4 regions of the Micromonospora sp. NPDC001898 genome follow, and region 3 is predicted to be linked to each of the others. Evidence: riboswitches for the same ligand, from Rfam matches in the RefSeq annotation. Region 3 holds a riboswitch; each other region holds the start of a gene.

Region 1 (4,593 bases), on a different contig from region 3:
ACTGGCTGTTCACCCTGGGCCTGTCCGGGGTGGAGTTCTTCTTCATCCTCAGCGGGTTCGTGCTGGTCTGGTCGGCCCGCGACGGGGACCGCCGACGCGACTTCTGGTGCCGTCGGCTAGCCAAGATCTACCCCAACCACCTGCTGATGTGGGCGGTGGTGCTGCTTACCGGCGGGTGGGTCTTCGCCGACCCGGTCAACCCCCGCGCCGCGGTGGAGAACCTCCTGCTGCTCCAGGCCTGGGACCCGACCCCCGGCTACTTCTACAGCGTCAACTCGGTGAGCTGGTCGCTCTCCTGCGAGCTGTTCTTCTACTTCTGCCTGCCGTTCGCGCTGCCGCTGGTCCGCCGGGCGCGGCCCGGGGCGCTGTGGGCGGTGGTGGTCGCGGTGCCGCTGCTGATCGTGGCGCTCTGGCCCGGTCAGCGCCTGGTGCCGCAGGAGAGCACCTGGTGGTTCACCCAGGTCTTCCCCGTCGTGCGGTCCCTGGAGTTCTGGATGGGCGTCGCCGCGGCCGAGCTGCTGCGCCGGGGGCGCTGGCGGGGCCCCGGCCTCAGCGCGGCCAGCGTGATCTTCGTGGCCACCTGGGTCGTCGCCTCGCAGTGGATCCGCGCCGAGCTGTGGGCGGCCCTGCTCGCGGCGGCGTACCTGCTGGTCATCGCAGCCGCCGCCGACGCGGACGTGCGCGGGGCGCGGACGCCGTGGCGGTCCCGGCCGATGGTCTGGCTCGGCGAGGTCTCCTTCGCCTTCTACCTGGTACACGTCTTCGTCATGGTCACCGTGCTGCGGCTGGCCGACCGGCTCGGCGTGGGGCTGCCCGGCTGGTGGGGACCGCTGGCCGTGGTCGGCTTCCTACTGGTGAACCTGGGGCTGGCCGCGCTGCTGCACCGGTGGGTCGAGATGCCGCTGACCCGCCGGCTCGGGCCGCCCCGCCGGCCCCGCCCGCCGGCTCCGGGCGGCGGGACGGTCCCCGGCGACCCGGCGGGGCCGCCCGGCCCGGCGACGACGGCCGTCCCCGCACCGGAGCACCCCCGCGAGCAGGTCGCGGTCCCCGAGCGGCACTGACCGCCCCGATCCCGCGCCGCCCCGCCGGGGCCCGGGACGCCGCCCACGGCCCCGTGGCGTACTCGTGGGGTGGGCCGACGGGCCGGGGAAGAACCGGACGATCGGGACGTCGCGACACGCCTGCCATCGGTGCGTCCCGCGGCAGGCTTCGGTAGCGTGAGCGGGTGCTTCCCGCCGCGCCGAACTGTCCTTTGTGGTGGGTCGCGCGCTGGACCGCCCGGATGCTGACCAGCCTGGCCGTCGCGGTCGCTTTCTCGCTGGGCGCCGGGTCGCTGTCGTTCGACCCGGCGCCGCCCACCGACGCCGCGGGCGGGTCCGCGGCCTGGTCTCCGCCGGGCAGCCCGGCCGGCCTCGGGTTGTCCGACCCCGACCCCGGCCCGGCCGCCGGGATGCGTGCGGTCGACCCTGGCCGGGCCGCCGCCGCCGCCCCCGCGCACCCCGGCGTGGTCCCGGCAGCCCTCGTGGGCCGGTCCGTGGTCGACCCGGCCCCGGCGCACCGGATGCCCGTCGGCCCCGCCCCGACGACCGCCGGGTCGCGCGCGCCGCCGCGCGGCTGACCCGTCCGCGACGCCGCCGTCTCGCGACCTCACCTCCGGATCCGTCCGCCCGGCCCGGTGGCGCCCCCGCGCCCCGCCCGGTGGCGCGGAGCGCCCGCTTCCCCCATCCACCCGCCGTTAGGTGCCGACCATGGACATCGTTCTCTACCAGTTCCTCGTCGAGGTGCCGCTGGCCGCCACCATCTGGTCGGTGCTGCTGGTGGTGGCGCTCGGCGTCCTCACCGCCCTGGTCGCCCGCCCGCAGCGGGACCGGCCGGTGGCCGACCCCGCCCCGCCCGCCGTCGACCCGGCCATCGAGGAGGCCGTCGACCTGCGCCGGTACGCCGAGGAGGTGGGGGTGGCCGCCGCCGGCGCCGCCCAGACCGCCCGCCGGCGGCGCGAAGTGTGGCTGGCCGCCCAGGATGCCCTCGATCGGTCCTGGCAGGCGTACGACGACGCGGAGGCCGCCGCGCGGCGCTTCTCCGGCGCGGGGGCACTGCCGGCGCCGCGCACCCCCCGCACCCCCGCCGAGTACGCCGCCCGGGAGCGCTGGCTGCACCACGCGGCCACGGCCGCCCACCTGCGCGGCGAGCTGTCCATCCGGCAGCTCTGCGACGTCTTCGCGCACCGGGACGGCTGGGATCCCCGGCTGCATCCGGTCCAGCAGGAGGTCGTGCTGGCCCGGGCGGTGCGGGACGGGAGGCAGGCCGGCCACCGGGCGGCGGCGGCCCGGGAGCGGGACGCCTGGCATGCCGCCGAACTGGCCGCCGAGGCCGCCCGGGTGCTGGCCGTCGAGGCGTACCGCGCCGCGGAGCGGGCCCGCCCCGTCCGGGTGCCCGCACCCCGGGCCGCGACGGCGGAGGCTCGCCGTACTGTCCCGGCCGCCCGCTGGCACCCGGCCCGGGTCGGCTGACCCGCCCCTGACGCGGGCGGGTCGCGGTGCCGCCCCGAATTTCTTTATGACGCCGGTCACATCGCCCGGGTAAACGGGCAGTCGACCCATCGGGGTGGGTCCACCGACATAACTCGCCGACGATCAAGACTGATCGTCCGGTTGTCGCCCGAAGGCACCCGGAAGGCCCGTAATCCCATTGAGTCGCGTCAGTTCCCAATGTGTTGCAAGAAAGCTGATCGGAGAGGGTTTAAGCAGGTGGGAAGGGCTTGGCAGGGCCTCGACCGGCCAGTAATGTCGGCCCGTCCGGTGCGGTACCCGATCGCAAGAGGCGACGCCGCGCCGACCCGCTTAATCGTGACCATCACGAACCGGGGACCCAGTGCACGTGTGGGGTGAATCCGCGGGCCACGGCCCGTGGTAGGGCGATCTTCCCGCCCGAATCCGTCAGCTAACCCGGTAGGCGGTCTCGGAAGGAGTGCCATCTTCGTGCAGCGCGACCCCATCCCTCGGTTGTTCCTCCACCGCGGCGCCGTGGTGCCCGCGTCCGTCGCCCCCGGGCTGACGAACTGACCGGCGCACCCGCCCGTACGCCCGGCTGACCGGGCATCTTCCCAGAGCCGACCTGACCGGCTGTGGACGTCTCCGTCCACGCCACCGTGCGACGACGCATGCCCAGGCGCCCCGCTCTCCGTCCCATCCCCGTGGAGGAACACGTGAACAACCACCTCAAGCGGCAGTTGCGACGTCTCGCCACCGAGCGCCCGTACCAGGTCGTCGCCGGCTCGGCCGCGGCGCTCCTGCTGGCCTCCGGCACCGGTGTGTTGCTGGCCGGCGCCGACGACACCCCCGCCCCCCGGCAGACCACCAATGCCGCCGTGGCCGAGATCGCACCCCGCCTCGACAGCGCGGCCAGCCGCGCCCAGGCCCGGGTCGGCGCGACCCCGTCCTCCAGCGCCTCGCCGTCGCCGAGCGCCACCACGGCCGCGCCGAACCCCGACCTGACCACCAAGGCGGCCCCGAAGCAGACCACGGCGAAGCCGGCCACCCCGAAGACGCCGTCGTCGAAGGTTCTCGACTACGCGTACCAGGCGCAGACCACCTACTACTACTGCGGCCCCGCGGCGGTGCGCAACGCGCTCTCCGCCACCGGCGTCGGGAGCACCCAGGACGGGCTGGCCAGCCGCCTCGGCACCACCGAGATGGGCACCAACTCGGCCGAGGACACCACCCGGGTGCTCAACGCGATGGTCAAGGGCGACCCGTACCAGACCCGGATGATCCCGGGCGGCGCCGCCACCGGGGCGCAGATCGACCGGCTCAAGGCAGACGTGGTGAAGGCGGTCGGCGCCGGGCGCGGCGTCGTGGTGAACATCGCCGGCGACGCCACCGACGTCGACGGCGGCTGGCACTCCTTCCCCGGCGGCCACTACATCGCCGTCGTGGGTTACCGCAACGAAGGCCGTACCGTGCGGATCGCCGACTCGGCCAACCCGGCCGCCTCGGCGTACTGGATCAGCACCACGGCCCTGGCGCACTGGGCGGCGACCAGGGGCTACTCGGCCTGATCACCCTCCCCCCACCGGGCCCCGGCTCTCCCCGTGAGCCGGGGCCCGGTGCCGTCCCGGGCCGGCACCGCGGCGTCCGGGGTGCCGGCCGGCACTGCGGCCGTGACCGAACCCGTCAGCTCCAACCTCAACCCTGACGCGAACCTCTTGATCACCGGGGGGAGGGGGCGGGGGAGGGCGGGGTGGGGGTCGGGCGGGGAGTGGGTGGGGTCCAGGTCGGGGTCAGTTCGCGGCGGGCCGCCGCCAGGAACGCCTCGGCGTACTGGTGGGCGGGGAAGTCGCCCAGGTAGCGGGAGCGGGTGGCCCAGCGGGCCGCCGCCTGGGGGTCGGTGTCGAGCAGGTGACCGAGCACCTCGTCGAGGTTGGCCGCGTCGCGTCGCAGCACGTAGCCCGAGCCGGCCAGGGGGAACCGCTCGACGAACCGGTCGCCGTCGCCGCCCATGTCCGTGACCGCGTACGGTTTGCCGGAGTAGAGGTAGTCGGAGATCACCCCGGAGACGTCCGAGAGAAGCGCGTCGGACCGGTTCACGCAGTCG
Region 2 (4,593 bases), on a different contig from region 3:
AAGGCGGCCGGGATCTCGCTGACCCACTTCACCGGCGCGCAGTGGAACGAGGGCCGGGCCATCCCGCGCTCGGAGGCCCGCCCGGGTGACCTGGTGTTCTTCTTCAGCGACCTGCACCACGTCGGCCTCTACCTCGGCAACGACAAAATGGTGCACGCGCCCCGGGCCGGTAAACCGGTCAACGTGAGCAGCATCAACACCATGCCGGTCGCCGGCTTCCGCCGACCCGGCTGACGCCGCGCGGCCCCGCACCTGAGCACCGCCCACGACGAAGGCCCCCGGTCGGGTGACCGGGGGCCTTCGTCGTGTCGAGGAAACCGTCAGCGGGGCGCGCCCAGCGGGGACGGCACCAGGTTCACGTCGGCGCGGTCGACGTACATGATCCGGTGGCCGAACTGGATCTGCACGTACTGCTTCTCACCCCGGATCACCGTCCGGTCACCGGGGGCCGAGCCGTCGAACGTGGTGGCCCGGTAGTACTCGCCGGGCAGCACGTTGCCGACGGCGTACCGCTGGCCGGCGGAGAGGGTGTACTGCAACGGCGAGATCGGCTGGTACGGCACGCCGGCCGGGTATGCCGCCTCCTCCGGGTAGGCCCGCCCGTACACCGGGATCGTCGCCTTCCCGGCCTTCGGGGTGGCCACCAGGCCGACGGTCCACGCCGCGGTGGGCGCGGACGCCGGGTTGTGGAACCACGCCTTCTGCCCGAGGTACCAGATCGCCGTCCAGTCACCATCACGGCCGGCCAGGGCGTACGTCTGCCCGGTCGAGGCTCGGGCGCCGTGGTCGGAGACGGCCATCGTGGCCGGCGAGCCGTTCGGACGCAGGGCGATGTCGTTGACCAGCGGCGCGTCGGCGCTCGGCGCGGAGCGCAGCACCACCGCCGAGGAGCCGCGCGAGGGGCACGGCACGCCTGCCGTCACGCAGCCGGTGAACGCCGGCCGGTTGGTGGCGAAGTCGGGGTCGATCCGCACCATGCCGGTCAGCGGGGTGCCGGTGTTGAGCTCCGGCGCGCGCAGCAGGTCGAAGTAGTGCGACCAGTCCCAGTACGGGCCCGGATCCCAGTGCATGCCCCGCACGTTCGCCGCGACGGTGCCGGGGACGTTGTCGTGGCCGATGATGTGCTGCCGGTCCAGCGGGACGCCGTGCCGCAGCGCGAGGTACCGGACCAGCTTCGACGAGGTGCGGTACATCGCCTCGGTGTACCAGGTGCCCTGGGCGGCGAAGCCCTCGTGCTCCAGCCCGATCGACTTGGCGTTGACGTACCAGTTGCCGGCGTGCCAGGCGACGTCCTTGGTCTTCACGTGCTGGGCGATGTGCCCGTCCACCGAGCGCAGCGTGTAGTGCCAGCTCACGTAGGTCGGGTCCTGGACCATGTTGACCGTGCCCGCGTAGCGGCCCTCGGTGTCGTGGATGAGGATGTACTCGACCTTCTGCCGCTTGGGCCGGTCGGACAGGTCGTGGTTGCCGTAGTCGCCGGGGTCGGCGCTGAGCGACTGGTAGGGGGCGGGGATCCACTCGCAGGAGATGGTCGACGGGCACTCCAGGCCGTCGGGGCGCTCCGGCAGGCGCAGGCCGAGCCGGTCCAGCCAGGACTTCTGCGGGGTCACCGCGCGGGCGGCGAGGGTTACCCGCTGCCCGTCGTCGGTCACCCGGCTCTCGCCCTCGGCGATGGTGCCGAAGACCTCGTCGGCGAAGGCCGCCGCCGCGTCGGCGCCGTCCGCGCCGGCGTACCGGGCCACCGCGCCGTACCAGGCCGCCGGGTCGGTGCCGGCTCCGACCGGGGCGCCGATCTGCCGCTGGTACGACGCGAGCAGCGCCGCCCCGCCCCGGATGTTCGTCGGCGCGTCGGCGCGCAGGGCAGCCTCGTCGGCCCCGGTGAGGGTGGCGGCGGTGTCCAGGGTCTGCAACGACGCCGCGGTCGGGGCCTCGTCGGCCGAGGGCTGGGCGGCGGAGAGGGCCGGGCGGGAGTCGTCCCCGCGCGGGTCCTCGTCGCCGGAGTCGTGGTGGGTGCCGGTGGGCAGGCCGGTCACGTATTCGGCGTCGGTGAGGTGCATCGGCCCGTACCCACCGCTGGTGCTGGGGGTGCCGGCGTTGGTGTCCCAGCGGGACTGGAGGTAGGAGACGCCGAGCAGGACGCTCTCCGGCACGCCGTACTCGGCGGCGGCGTCAGCGTACTGCTGCTGGCGGTCGGGGGTCTGGCCGGCCGCGGCCGGGGAGGCGGTGGTACCGAGGGGCACAAGGGCCGTGGTGGCGGCCACGGCGGCGGCGAGCAGGATCCGTCTGCTCGACGACACGACAGAACGGGGCATCGAACCTCCTGGTTGGGCGTCGGATGAGGTCACCCTTCCGCCGTCGTCCTCCCACGTCAATAGCTTTCCACCAGGTGTCGCGATGTGAAGGAAACTTCCGCACGGTGGCGTGGTATGGCGTGTCATCGCCCGGCGGGTTGCGGATCGATAACGGGCGTCTCTACTCTGGTCAATCGTCGGCCGGTAGCTGTATCGCCCAGCCGGGCGGTGACGGTCCGACACCGCCGAGTCGCCTCCGGGCGAGCCGGGGACCCAGGTACGCCGGGGTGAATCCGCAGCGCCGCTGCGGTAGGGCGCTCTCCCTTCCCGCCCGAACCCGTCAGCTAACCCGGTAGGCGGTCAAGGAAGAAGGAGAACGGAGCCAGGTGGCACTTCCTGCCCTGCGGCGCCCGTCACGCCGGTCGGCGCACGTCGACCGGACACCGGTTACGCCGCGTCCACGCTGGTCACGCTTCACCACCGCTCTCGCCGCACTGGCCGGCGCCGCCGTCGTCCTGACCGGCACCCCGACCTCGGCCCAGGCCGATCCCTCGATCGCCGAGATCGAGCGGCAGATCGACCAGGACTGGAACAAGCTCGAACCGCTCATCGAGCGGCACAACGCCACCCGTCAGGACCTCGCCCTCAAGCGTCGGCAGGCCGACGCCGTCGCCAAGCAGATCGGGCCGCTGCAACGCCGGGTCGACGAGGCGATGGACAAGGTCAGCGGCCTCGCCGTCGAGGCGTACAAGACTGAGAACCTGTCGGCGGTGAACGCGCTGCTCGGCAGCCGCTCGCCCGGTCAGATGATGGGACAGTTGGAATTGCTCGACCAGTTCGCCGAACGCCAGCAGCGCGACATCCGGGCGGTCGTCGACCTCCGCGACGAGCTCGATGCGAAGAAGAAGCCGCTGGACGAGATGGTCGCCCAGCTCGCCCGCACCGAGGCGCAGCTTGCCGCCAAGCGGAAGCAAATCAACACCGAGATCGACCGGCTCCAGAAGCTGCGGCTCAAGGTGTACGGCAACGGCGGTGGCGGCGCGCTGCGTCCCGCTCCCTGCCCGGCTGCCTACCCGGGCGGCGGCGCGGGAGTCGCGGTGAAGTTCGCCTGCGCCCAGATCGGCAAGCCCTACGTCTGGGGCGCCGAGGGGCCCAACTCGTACGACTGCTCGGGCCTGATGCTCGCGGCCTGGGCCAAGGCCGGCGTGTCGCTGCCGCACAACGCGGCCCAGCAGCGGTCGGTGACCGCCCGGGTGAGCCGCGCCGACCTGCGCCCCGGTGACCTCGTCTTCTACTACGCCGACCTGCACCACGTCGGCATGTACGTCGGCGGCGGCTGGGTGGTGCACGCCTCCCAGGCCGGCCAGCCCGTCAAGATGAAGCGCGTCGACGACGGCCAGATCCACAGCTACGGCCGCCCCGACTGAGCGGCGGGGGGCCCGTTCCGCGGGACGGGCCCCCCGACCACGCCCGCGCCGTCAGCGGGTGGGCCAGGTACGCCAGTTCTGCCAGGAGCGGCTCGGGGTCGGGCCGCGCTGGCCCTGGTACCGCGAGCCGTACACCGTCGACCCGTACGGGTGCTCGGCCGGGGAGGAGAGCCGGAAGATGCAGAGCTGGCCGATCTTCATGCCCGGCCAGAGCGTGATCGGCAGGTTCGCCACGTTGGACAGCTCCAGCGTGACGTGACCGGAGAAGCCCGGGTCGATGAACCCGGCGGTGGAGTGGGTGAGCAGCCCGAGCCGGCCCAGCGAGCTCTTGCCCTCCAGCCGGCCCGCGAGCTGGTCGCCGAGCGAGATCACCTCCAGCGTGGAGGCGAGCACGAACTCGCCCGGGTGCAGCACGTACGGCTCGCCGTCGGGCACCTCGACCGCCGAGGTCAGGTCGTCCTGCTGCGCCGACGGGTCGATGTGCGTGTAGAGGTGGTTGTTGAAGACCCGGAAGAGCTTGTCGAGGCGCACGTCGATGCTCGACGGCTGCACAAGGGTGGGCTCGAACGGCTCCAGCGCGAGCGTGCCAGCCTTCAGTTCGCTGACGAGATCGCGGTCGGAGAGCAGCATCGGCACACCATAGCGACCCTGGTCGGCGGGCCTGTCATCGCCTGTGGCAACCGGCGTGCCGCGCTCGCCTGTCGTACACGTGTTCGATAGAATGTCCACATGGCTTCCTGGTCCGAATTCGCCGCTGACGAGCCACGACTCGCCGGCGGGATCCGCCTCCTCATGCAGCAGTACGGGCCGGGCTTCGGCTACCTGGCGACCGTCCGCGCCGACGGTGGGCCCCGGGTGCACCCGGTCTCCCCGGT
Region 3 (4,593 bases):
TCGCCTGTGCGGCCCGCTCCGTGACGCCCACCTCGTCCGCGACGTCGCGCAGCCGGGCGGTCGGGTTCCGGGCGATGGCGAGCAGCACGTGCGCGTGGTTGGTGAGGAACGTCCAGTTCCGGGTGCTCCCGTTCGCGCCAGCCGTCGTCGTCATATCCGACATGCTATGGCGAGGCCGCCCCGCGTACTCCCCTGGGCGGCCGGCTGCCCCTGCGGTCCCGCCCGGATCGGGGCGCGGGTGCCGCTACTGCCGCCTCGGGCACGCGCGCAAGAGCTTCTCAACGTATGAAATGCGTATCACGTAACGCTTGACGTACCTTTAGCTGCGTGTGACGGTGGAGGAACTGGTCGTGCGGCCGAAGGGCAAGGTGGTGGGGCATGAATCATCTGAGCATGTCGATGACTCAGGTGGGGTTGGGGCGGGTTGACCCGTCGCCGACCGCTCTCCCGGGCGATCTCGGCCCGCTCGCTCCGGGCCAGGCCCTCGCGGAGTTGCACGCCGGAAACCACCGGTTCGTCACCGGGGTGCCGCGCCATCCGAACCAGGACGCCGGCCACCGGGCGGCCGTCGCCGACGGCCAGCACCCGTTCGCGGTGATCGTCGGCTGCTCCGACTCCCGGCTGGCCGCCGAGATCATCTTCGACCGAGGGCTGGGCGACCTCTTCGTGGTCCGCACCGCCGGGCACACCGTCGGCCCCGAGGTGCTGGGCAGCGTGGAGTACGCGGTGACCGTGCTGGGCACCCCGCTGGTGGTGGTGCTCGGCCACGACTCCTGCGGCGCCGTGCAGGCGGCCCGGGCGGCGGCCAGCACCGGAACCGCGCCCGTCGGCCACCTGCGGGCCGTGGTGGACGCCGTGGTGCCCAGTCTTCGCCGGGCCGCCGAGCGCGGGGTCGAGGACATCAACGGGATCGTCGACATCCACATCGCGCAGACCGTCGAGGCGATGCTCGCCGACTCGTTCGTGCTGGCCGCCGAGGTCACCGCCGGGAGGTGCGCGGTGGTCGGGATGTCGTACCGGCTCAGCGCGGGCGGGGTGCGGACGGTGGCAGCGGTGCCCGCCGGCTTCGCCCCGGCCGTCGCCGTGGCCCCGGCCGTCCCCTCCGCCGCGGCCCCGGCCGCCCAGGACGCGCCCACCCCACCCCCGGGAGTCACGCCGGCCAATCCGGCAGCCCCGGCCGCCGCCTGAGACGCTCGTAGGGCCACGACACGGCGAGGGCCGCCCCCGCGGGTGTGCGGGACGGCCCTCGGTCGCGTGGCGGCGGCGTCAGAGCAGCGACATGTGCACGTGGTCGGTGTGGTCGGAGGGCCCGCTGTAGGACTTCCAACCGGTCGCCGGGAACCATATCTGCCGGTTCCAGATGACGTAGTAGATGCCGAGCCGGTCGGCGTTGCGGATGAGGAACGCGGCGAGGTTGTTGCCGTACATCCGGGTGTCGTTGTTGTGCCAGGGGGAGAAACCGCTGTTCTGTAGCGACCAGTCGCAGGCCCGGCCCTTGGGGTGCTCCCACGGCCCGCCCGGGCGGTAGCAGCCGACGAACCGGTGGAAACCGGCCCTCTTGGTCTCCTTGTACGCGTGCAGCGTCCGGGGGGTGATCGTGCCGGAGGTGGTCGGGTCGTTCTCGGTGCGCGACTCGGGCCGCCACTCACCGTCCCCGGTCCGGCCCGGCGCCATCCGCGCGACCGGGGAGGTGGCGTCGACCAGGCCGCCGGTGAAGCCCTTGCCACCGACCAGTGCGAGGGATTTCTCGGCGTCGTGCTGCTTCTTCGCCATGATCGCGGTCTGCTTCTGCTGCTCGCGGATCTCGGCGTCGACCGCGAGCTTGGCCTGCTCCGCGTGCTTCTTGGCGTCGTTGACCTCGCCCAGCTTCCGAGCGTTGATCATATTGAGCTGGTCGAGGGCGGTGGCGCGCTCGACGAACGAGTCCGGGGCGCCGCTCTCCAGCAGCATCGCCATCGCGCCGATCCGCCCGGTCCGGTACGACTGGGCGGCCATCTCGCTGATCTGCGGGGCGAGCGCGTCCAACTCCTGTTCGGCCCGCTTCACCTCCAGAGCGAGCTGGAGCTGGCGCTTCTTGGACTTGTCGAGCTTCGACTGGGCCTGGGTGTAGTCCCGGTTGGCGGCCTCGATGACGTCGGTGATCAGCTTGGGCTCGTCGTCCTCCTCGTGCCCCGAGGGTTTGGGGGTGGAGGGCGCGGCGAACGCCGGGGCGGCCGGCCCGGCGAGGATCGCCAGCGCGGCGAACACGGCCGCCACGGGTGCCAGCCAGCGGCGCAGGGGTGCCGTCACAGTTTTCCCTTCCATCGACCGCCGGCCGGGTTAGCTGACGGGTTCGGGGCGGAAGTGGCCCCTACCGCTGTCGCGGATTCACCCCAGGTACCTGGATCCCCGGCTCGCCTCGCGGCGATTGGGCGGCGGCACCGCAGGCGCCGCTGCGCGCCTTCGGCGGTGACCGGCAGCGAGGTTACCCGACAGCCCTCGTGGGGATCTACGTCCGGATGCCGACTAAAAGCGTTATTTTGCAATTGCTTTCGGTAGTCAGTGACGCGATTCTCACCCGTGACACCACTCTCGGTCGCGCTGTGAAGTGTCACCATGTGCTGTCCGTGCTCCCTTCTCGGCCGGCCCACCGGGCCGGGGAATCGGTGGGGCGGGCCGGCCCGCCGGGAAACCGGTCGTCGGGCCGCCCACCGCTGAGCGCCTCCAGCGCGAGGTCCGGCTCCGCCGGGTGCCGGGCTGCGCCGGGGGTACGCGAGGCAGGCACGTCCCCGTCGCCGCCCGGCCGGCCGGGCCCGGTCGCTGCGGCCCGACCCGCTGCGGTGACCACTGCGGCCAGCCCGGTCGTCAGCGGTACGGCGGCGATCAGGCCCAGTGTGGCGACGGCGCTGCGGACGATCTCCTGCGCCATGAACTCGGTGGTCAGGATCTCGGTCACCGGGCGGGAGTCGGCGGTGAGCAGGAGCAGCAGCGGCAGCGACGCGCCCGCGTACGCCAGCACGATGGTGTTCACCGTGGACGCGACGTGTGCCCGGCCGACCCGGGTGGCCGCCCGGTAGAGCTGCAACCGGGACAGCCCCGGGTTGGCGTTCGCCAACTCGGTCACCGTGGCAGCCTGGGTGACCGTGACGTCGTCGAGCACCCCGAGCGAGCCGATGATGATGCCGGCCAGCAGCAGGCCGTGCAGGTCCACGTCGCCCCGGAACATCGACAGGGTGGTGGCGTCCTCGCTGCCGTGGCCGGTGAGGTGGGTGGCGGCGGCGGCCAGGGTGCCGAGGACGCCGGTGAGCACCAGGCTGCCCAGGGTGCCGAGGACGGCGACGGAGGTCTGCGCGCTCACCCCGTGGGTGAGGTACAACACCACGAACATGATCAACGCCGAGCCGACGATGGCGATCAGCAGCGGTGACCCGCCGGCGCCGATCCCGGGCAGCACGAACGTCAGCAGGATGGCGAAACTGGCGGCCAGGCCGGCCAGGGCGGCCAGCCCTCGCCAACGGCCGAAGGCGACGATCGCCAGCGCGAACACCACCGCCAGCCACACCAGCGGGGTGCCACGCTGGTGCTCGGCGATGCTGTAGGCGCTCGTCGACGGGTCGGCCGGGTCGGTCAGTTCGACCAGGACGATCCGGTCGTCGACGGCGACGGTGGGCGCGCCGGGGCCGGTCGGGACCGGCGTCCCGACCTGCTGTCCCGCGTCCGGCCCCTGCTCCACCCGGACGGTGACCGTGCCGCACGGGCCGTCCTGCGCGCCCGGCCCAGCCTCGCCCTCCGGCGTCTCCGGCTGCGGCGGGCACGCCTCGGTGACCACCCGGGTCACCGTGCCGTGGTACCGGGGCACCGCCGGGCTGCCGTCGACCTGCGGGCCCCCGTCGCGGGGCCAGAGGGCGACTGCCGCGATCACGGTGATCACGAAGAGCGGCACCACGGTCGCGACGAGGACCCGCCGTACCCCGGGAGGGGCGGGCGGGGCCGGTCGGGTGTGGTCGGCACCCATCGACGGTCTCCAAACGGTGTGTCAGCGCGGGGTGCGGCCCGGTGGACCGGGCGGTTCAGCGTTCCCGTCGTCCGGCCCGACCCGTCGGGTCGGACTCGCCGGCGAGAAGGTTCCCCCGGTGTCCGTGGCGTCACGCACGGACAACGCGGGGCGGGGCGGTGCGGCGGCCCGGCACCGGCCGCCGGGTCGGTGCCGCCCGGCGGCGGGGTGCGCGGGCGGTCGGTGCGGAATCCGGACGACCATCGCCCGAAATGGTAGCCATCCCCACCTGGGGAACGCAGATCGCGTGCCCGATCGGCCCGCCGGACATGTCCCGACTGACCTCCGGGTCGATCGGCCCGCCCGGGTGCGGGGGCCGGTAGCCGCACCGGCCGGGACCGGTGGGCGGCGGTGCGACCGCTCGTGGCGTGTTCGGCCCGGGCGTTCGGCCGGACCGGCTAGCGTGGACCGGGTGCGGACGGCGACGGTGCTGACTGCCGGGCGGTGGGCCCGGCTCACGCTGATGATCTGCACCCTGGTCGGGCTGGCCGCGATGCACACTCTCGGCCACGGCGCGCACGGCGGCGGTGGCCACGGCGGTCACGACCGGGCCGGGTCTC
Region 4 (4,593 bases), on a different contig from region 3:
GGAGGGGACGGTCGGGGTGGTCACGCCGGTGCCGCGCCGGGACGAGGTCGCCGGCTGGCTCGCCGGCCTGGCCGCGCCGCGCCTCCAGGTGGTGACCAGTCTCCAGGCCAAGGGCATGGAGTACGACGGGGTGGCGCTGGTCGCCCCGGCCGAGATCCGGGCCGATCCGGGCTCCGGCGTGCGGACGCTGTACGTGGCGCTGTCCCGGGCCACCCAGCGGCTGACCACGATCGATCCGACCGGCTGACCGGCCGGGGCCCCCGTCCCCGGTCGGACGCCCGATTTCACTTGCATACATAGCGATGTGAGCATAAATTAAACCGGGTCCGGATCGGGGACGGAGGGTGTTGGCGTGGGCGCAGGTCATGACCACCACGGCGCGGTGGCGAACGCCGCAGACCGCCACTCAGGGCGACTCTGGGCGGCCTTCGGGCTGCTCACCGCCCTGATGATCGTCGAGGCGGTGGCCGCGTTCGGCACCGGCTCGCTGGCACTGCTCTCCGACGCCGGGCACATGTTCACCGACGTGCTCGGCATCGGCATGGCGCTGGCCGCGATCACCGCCACCCGGCGGGCCACCGCCGACCCCCAGCGCACCTTCGGGCTCTACCGGCTGGAGGTGCTCGCCGCGCTCGGCAACGCCGTCCTGCTCAGCGGCGTCGCGGTCTACGTCCTCGTCGAGGCGGTCCGCCGGTTCGGCGATCCACCCGAGGTGACCGCCGGCCCGATGCTCGTGGTGGCGACGCTGGGCCTGCTCGCCAACGTTGCCGCGTTCGCCCTGCTGCGCAGCGGGGCGAAGGAGAGCATCAACATGCGCGGGGCGTACCTAGAGGTGCTGGGCGACCTGCTCGGATCGGTCGGGGTGATCGGTGCCGCGGCGCTGATCGCCGTCACCGACTGGTGGTGGGCGGACCCACTGGTGGCCGTCGCGATCGGCGTGTTCATCCTGCCCCGCACCTGGCGGCTCGGGCGGGCCGCGGTGCGCATCCTGGTGCAGGCCGCGCCGGAACACCTCCAGGTGACCGCGGTGCACGACCGGCTGGTGGCGGTGCCCGGCGTGGTCGAGGTGCACGACCTGCACGTCTGGACGCTGACCTCCGGCATGGAGGTCGCCTCGGCCCACCTGACCATGGCGCCGGACGCCGAGGTGGGCGCGGTGCTGACCGCGGCCCGCACCGCCCTGCACGAGGACTTCCACATCGAGCACGCCACGTTGCAGGTGGAGCCCGGGGCGTCGGCGGGCCCCTGCGGGCCGACCGGCTGGTGATACCCACGCCCATCAATTAAGTGGTGTAATGTGCCCTCATGCCGGTTATGACAGCATTGACCCACGCACCGTCCGTCACGGAAGCAGCGGGGGTCTCATCCGCACCGGTAAGCTCTCATCCGGCCTCCGCCGGGCGGCGCCCTCCGGCGCCTGCGGTGGCCGCCGCCTAATCGCCTCCTGGCGAGCCGGGGAACCATGTTCGTGGGGTGCATCCGCCTGAGTGGTAGGGATCTTCCGTCCCGAACCCGTCAGCTAACCCGGTCGGCGACTGACGGAAGGACATACGTATGCCAGTAGTGGCACCTGTACGAAGGACCGCCGCCCGGATGGCGGCGATGCTGGTGCTGACGCTCGCCGTCGGCCTCGGGTTCGGGCCGGTGTCCCCGGCCGGCGCGGCCCCACCCACCGGCCTGCGCGCCCCCACGCCCGGCCAGGACGAGGAGGGCGGCACCCCCGCCCTGCGCGCCCAACTCGAAGCGGCCAGCAAGGGCTACCTGGACGCCAAGAGAGCCCTGGCCAGCTCGGTCAAGCGGCAGCAGCAGCTCGGCAGCCAGCTCAAGACCGTCGAGGCGGAGCTGACCGTACGCGGCGCCAAGGTCGACGAGATCGCCGGCGTGGCGTACAAGTCGGGCCGGCTCAGCCCGGTGTCCGCGCTGCTCAACAGCACCAACCCCGCAGGCTTCCTGGACCGGATCGCCGCGCTGGACGCGGTCGCCACCAACGAGGACCGGGCGCTGCGCGACCTGCTGGAGACCCGGGACCAGGCCGCCAAGACCCGGCTGGCCCTCGACGGGGAGATCCGCGAGCAGCGCAAGCAGGTCACCGTGATGGCCAAGCGCAAGGATCAGGCCGAGCAGGCCCTGACCGTGGCCAACGAGAAGGCCAGCGCCAGCGCCAGCGGCGGCGGCGGGGCCAACCGGGGCACCTCCAGCGCGAACGCCACCCCGGCGAAGCGCAACTCCGACGGGTCATGGCCGTCGGAGTCGTGCAGCGTGAACGACCCGACCCCGGCCAACGGCTGCATCACCCCACGGACGCTGCACGCGCTCCAGCAGGCCAAGTCGGCCGGCTTCACCCGGTACGTCTCCTGCCACCGGCCCAGCGGCTCCGGCGAGCATCCCAAGGGACGGGCGTGCGACTTCGCCGCCCAGAAGGGCGGCTTCGGCGGGGTGGCCTCCGGCGGGGACCGCACCTACGGCAACAACCTGGCGGCGTACTACATCCGCAACGCCGACAACCTCGCCGTGCTGTACGTGATCTGGTTCAGGCAGATCTGGCTGCCCAGCAGCGGCTGGAAGTCGTACAGCGGGGGCAACGGGGACCCGTCCAGCGACCACACCAACCACGTGCACCTGTCGGTGTACTGACCGCGCGGCGTGTGGCCCCCGCCATCCGGGGGCCACACGCACAAGCCGTGGGGCCAGGCGGCGGCCCGGCCGCGCCGCTCAGGCGGGCTGAGCCGGGCCGTCCCCGGCGCGGTCCAGCACCTCTCCCAGCCTCCGGGCCAGCCCGAGGTGCGCCGACCGGGCCTGCCGGAAGGCGTACCGGAACAGCGGCGCCGGGGCGGCAAGGGTGATCTCCACGTCGATCCGGACCACCCCACCCGGCTCGTCACGCAGCCGGGTGCGGTTGCGCACGGTGGTGGCCGGCCGCTGCCGGGCCACCGTGACGATCTCGTCGTCGGTGACGACCAGCACATCCGCCTGGTACGTCACCGGGAAGCGCAGCGGCCCGGCGGCGAGCCGGTCGGTGATGGCGTAACTGGCCCGGGCGCCCGGCCGGGGCGGCAGCCGGCGCACCCGCGTGATCAGCGGATGCAGCTCGTCCTGCCGGGCCGGGTCGCCGAGCAGAGCCACCGCCTCGGCCCGCGGGCAGCGGGCCTGAACCGAATACTGGAAGGTGTCTCGCCGAAGCACGTCCCGATCGTCCCCCACCCGGCCCCCGGAGGGAACACCCGCCCCGGCCACGGTGAACCGACCCGTAGTGACCGGCCCACGGTGAACCGACCCGGGGGGGGGTGCCCGGGGCGGGCGGCCGTCAGGCGCCCGGCAGCACCTCGGGGGTGGCGGCGCCGGCACCCGCGTAGTAGGGCTCCGGAGCGCCGAACAGGCCGAGCAGCCCGGTCACCCAGAGCTGTCGGTGCACGAACCGGCTCGGCTCGGTGACGACCAGCTTCACGCTGCTGACCTCGGCGGTCTGGAAACCGGCCACCATCGCGCTGATACCGACGGAGTCGATGAAGGTGACGAGACGCATGTTGAGCTCGATGCGGGCGGGACGCCCCTTGGCGAGCACCTCTGCGATGGCTTCGCGCACCTCGTACGCGGTGTCGACGTCGATTTCGCCGCGCGGGACGATCTCGATGACACCACCCGACAGTACCGACTTCACGATCGACAGGCTCACGCGAGCACCTCCACTCGCCCGTTCACGGGCGCCTCATCAGTACGCGGGCCGCGACCGAGAGTATTCCTCCGACGGCCTCGGTCGCCACCCCTCGGGATGAGCAATTCATGGATCAGGGCACCGCGGGCCGGCCCTTATCCGGACTTTTCACGTCCTGCTCAGCGGACGATCGACCTGGGCCGACGTCGCCGACCCAGGGTAACGGTGACCTCCGACCTTCGCGCGCACATTGTGCGCCGGGCGCGCCCCGCCCCGCCCACAGCGGACCGGGTGAGAGTGGTCACCGCTGCGGTTGCCCGCCCCGCCTACGCTCGGTGGCGTCCGTCACCCGTACCACGGAAGGACCACTCATGATCCGGAGACTGGCCGGCCTCGCCGGCGTCGGCGCACTGCTCGCTCTCGTGCTGGCCTGCGGCTTCGGCGGCGCGGGTGACGACGACGATGACGACGACGGCGACGACTTCGCCCGTGGCGCTGCCGTGGTTTCCGTCCGCTGACCGCCGCCGGACGGGGCCGCCGCCGGGCGGGCCGGGTTTGCGGCCGGATCCCGCGGGGCACTGCCCGAGTGGGCGGACGGGCGGACCGCCGGACCATGCCGGTGGGCGGGGCGCCCGAGCCCTGCCCTAGCCGAGCCCGAGCCCTGCCCTAGCCGAAAAGCCGAAGTGGCCGCAAGCTTCGGCACCCCGAGGAGGTAAGAACGATGTTCGGAACCGATCTGCTGGAACGCCGCAGCAAGCCCGAGCGAATCGCGGACCAGGCGTGGCAGCACCTGGTCTCCGCCGTCAGCTCCGCCGGGGACAACGTCCGGGACACCGCCCGTTCGGCCCGCCGCAACGGTTCGGGCCTCGCCGACGACGCCGGTGACCTGGTCGGCTCCGCGGCCGAGACGGCCCGCCGCCGGGCGTTGCTGGCCTTCGACG

Evidence for each region. Region 3 has a riboswitch for cyclic di-AMP ahead of ACFYZF_RS17290 (coiled-coil domain-containing protein). Riboswitches for the same ligand answer to the same signal wherever they lie in the genome.
Region 1: it holds a riboswitch for cyclic di-AMP, as region 3 does, so the genes downstream of both, ACFYZF_RS11470 (C39 family peptidase) here and ACFYZF_RS17290 (coiled-coil domain-containing protein) in region 3, are expected to answer to the same signal.
Region 2: it holds a riboswitch for cyclic di-AMP, as region 3 does, so the genes downstream of both, ACFYZF_RS27300 (NlpC/P60 family protein) here and ACFYZF_RS17290 (coiled-coil domain-containing protein) in region 3, are expected to answer to the same signal.
Region 4: it holds a riboswitch for cyclic di-AMP, as region 3 does, so the genes downstream of both, ACFYZF_RS28195 (coiled-coil domain-containing protein) here and ACFYZF_RS17290 (coiled-coil domain-containing protein) in region 3, are expected to answer to the same signal.

Annotation. Positions count from the first base shown of each region.
Region 1 covers NZ_JBIATC010000004.1:202,406-206,998, forward strand. The annotation lists gene ACFYZF_RS11455 (acyltransferase family protein) at 1-1,061, shown strand, start outside; gene ACFYZF_RS11460 (hypothetical protein) at 1,226-1,618, shown strand; gene ACFYZF_RS11465 (hypothetical protein) at 1,749-2,510, shown strand; cyclic di-AMP (ydaO/yuaA leader) riboswitch at 2,828-2,970, shown strand; gene ACFYZF_RS11470 (C39 family peptidase) at 3,194-4,057, shown strand; gene ACFYZF_RS11475 (CDP-glycerol glycerophosphotransferase family protein) at 4,209-4,593, opposite strand, start outside.
Region 2 covers NZ_JBIATC010000021.1:70,667-75,259, forward strand. The annotation lists gene ACFYZF_RS27290 (NlpC/P60 family protein) at 1-234, shown strand, start outside; gene ACFYZF_RS27295 (N-acetylmuramoyl-L-alanine amidase) at 321-2,312, opposite strand; cyclic di-AMP (ydaO/yuaA leader) riboswitch at 2,525-2,665, shown strand; gene ACFYZF_RS27300 (NlpC/P60 family protein) at 2,678-3,718, shown strand; gene dcd (dCTP deaminase) at 3,770-4,348, opposite strand; gene ACFYZF_RS27310 (pyridoxamine 5'-phosphate oxidase family protein) at 4,448-4,593, shown strand, end outside.
Region 3 covers NZ_JBIATC010000006.1:382,409-387,001, forward strand. The annotation lists gene ACFYZF_RS17280 (helix-turn-helix transcriptional regulator) at 1-163, opposite strand, end outside; gene ACFYZF_RS17285 (carbonic anhydrase) at 400-1,188, shown strand; gene ACFYZF_RS17290 (coiled-coil domain-containing protein) at 1,267-2,289, opposite strand; cyclic di-AMP (ydaO/yuaA leader) riboswitch at 2,293-2,424, opposite strand; gene ACFYZF_RS17295 (YibE/F family protein) at 2,591-3,994, opposite strand; gene ACFYZF_RS17300 (hypothetical protein) at 4,446-4,593, shown strand, end outside.
Region 4 covers NZ_JBIATC010000024.1:52,744-57,336, forward strand. The annotation lists gene ACFYZF_RS28185 (HelD family protein) at 1-247, shown strand, start outside; gene ACFYZF_RS28190 (cation diffusion facilitator family transporter) at 353-1,267, shown strand; cyclic di-AMP (ydaO/yuaA leader) riboswitch at 1,421-1,550, shown strand; gene ACFYZF_RS28195 (coiled-coil domain-containing protein) at 1,555-2,634, shown strand; gene ACFYZF_RS28200 (SRPBCC family protein) at 2,713-3,183, opposite strand; gene ACFYZF_RS28205 (STAS domain-containing protein) at 3,305-3,673, opposite strand; gene ACFYZF_RS28210 (hypothetical protein) at 4,024-4,170, shown strand; gene ACFYZF_RS28215 (hypothetical protein) at 4,374-4,593, shown strand, end outside.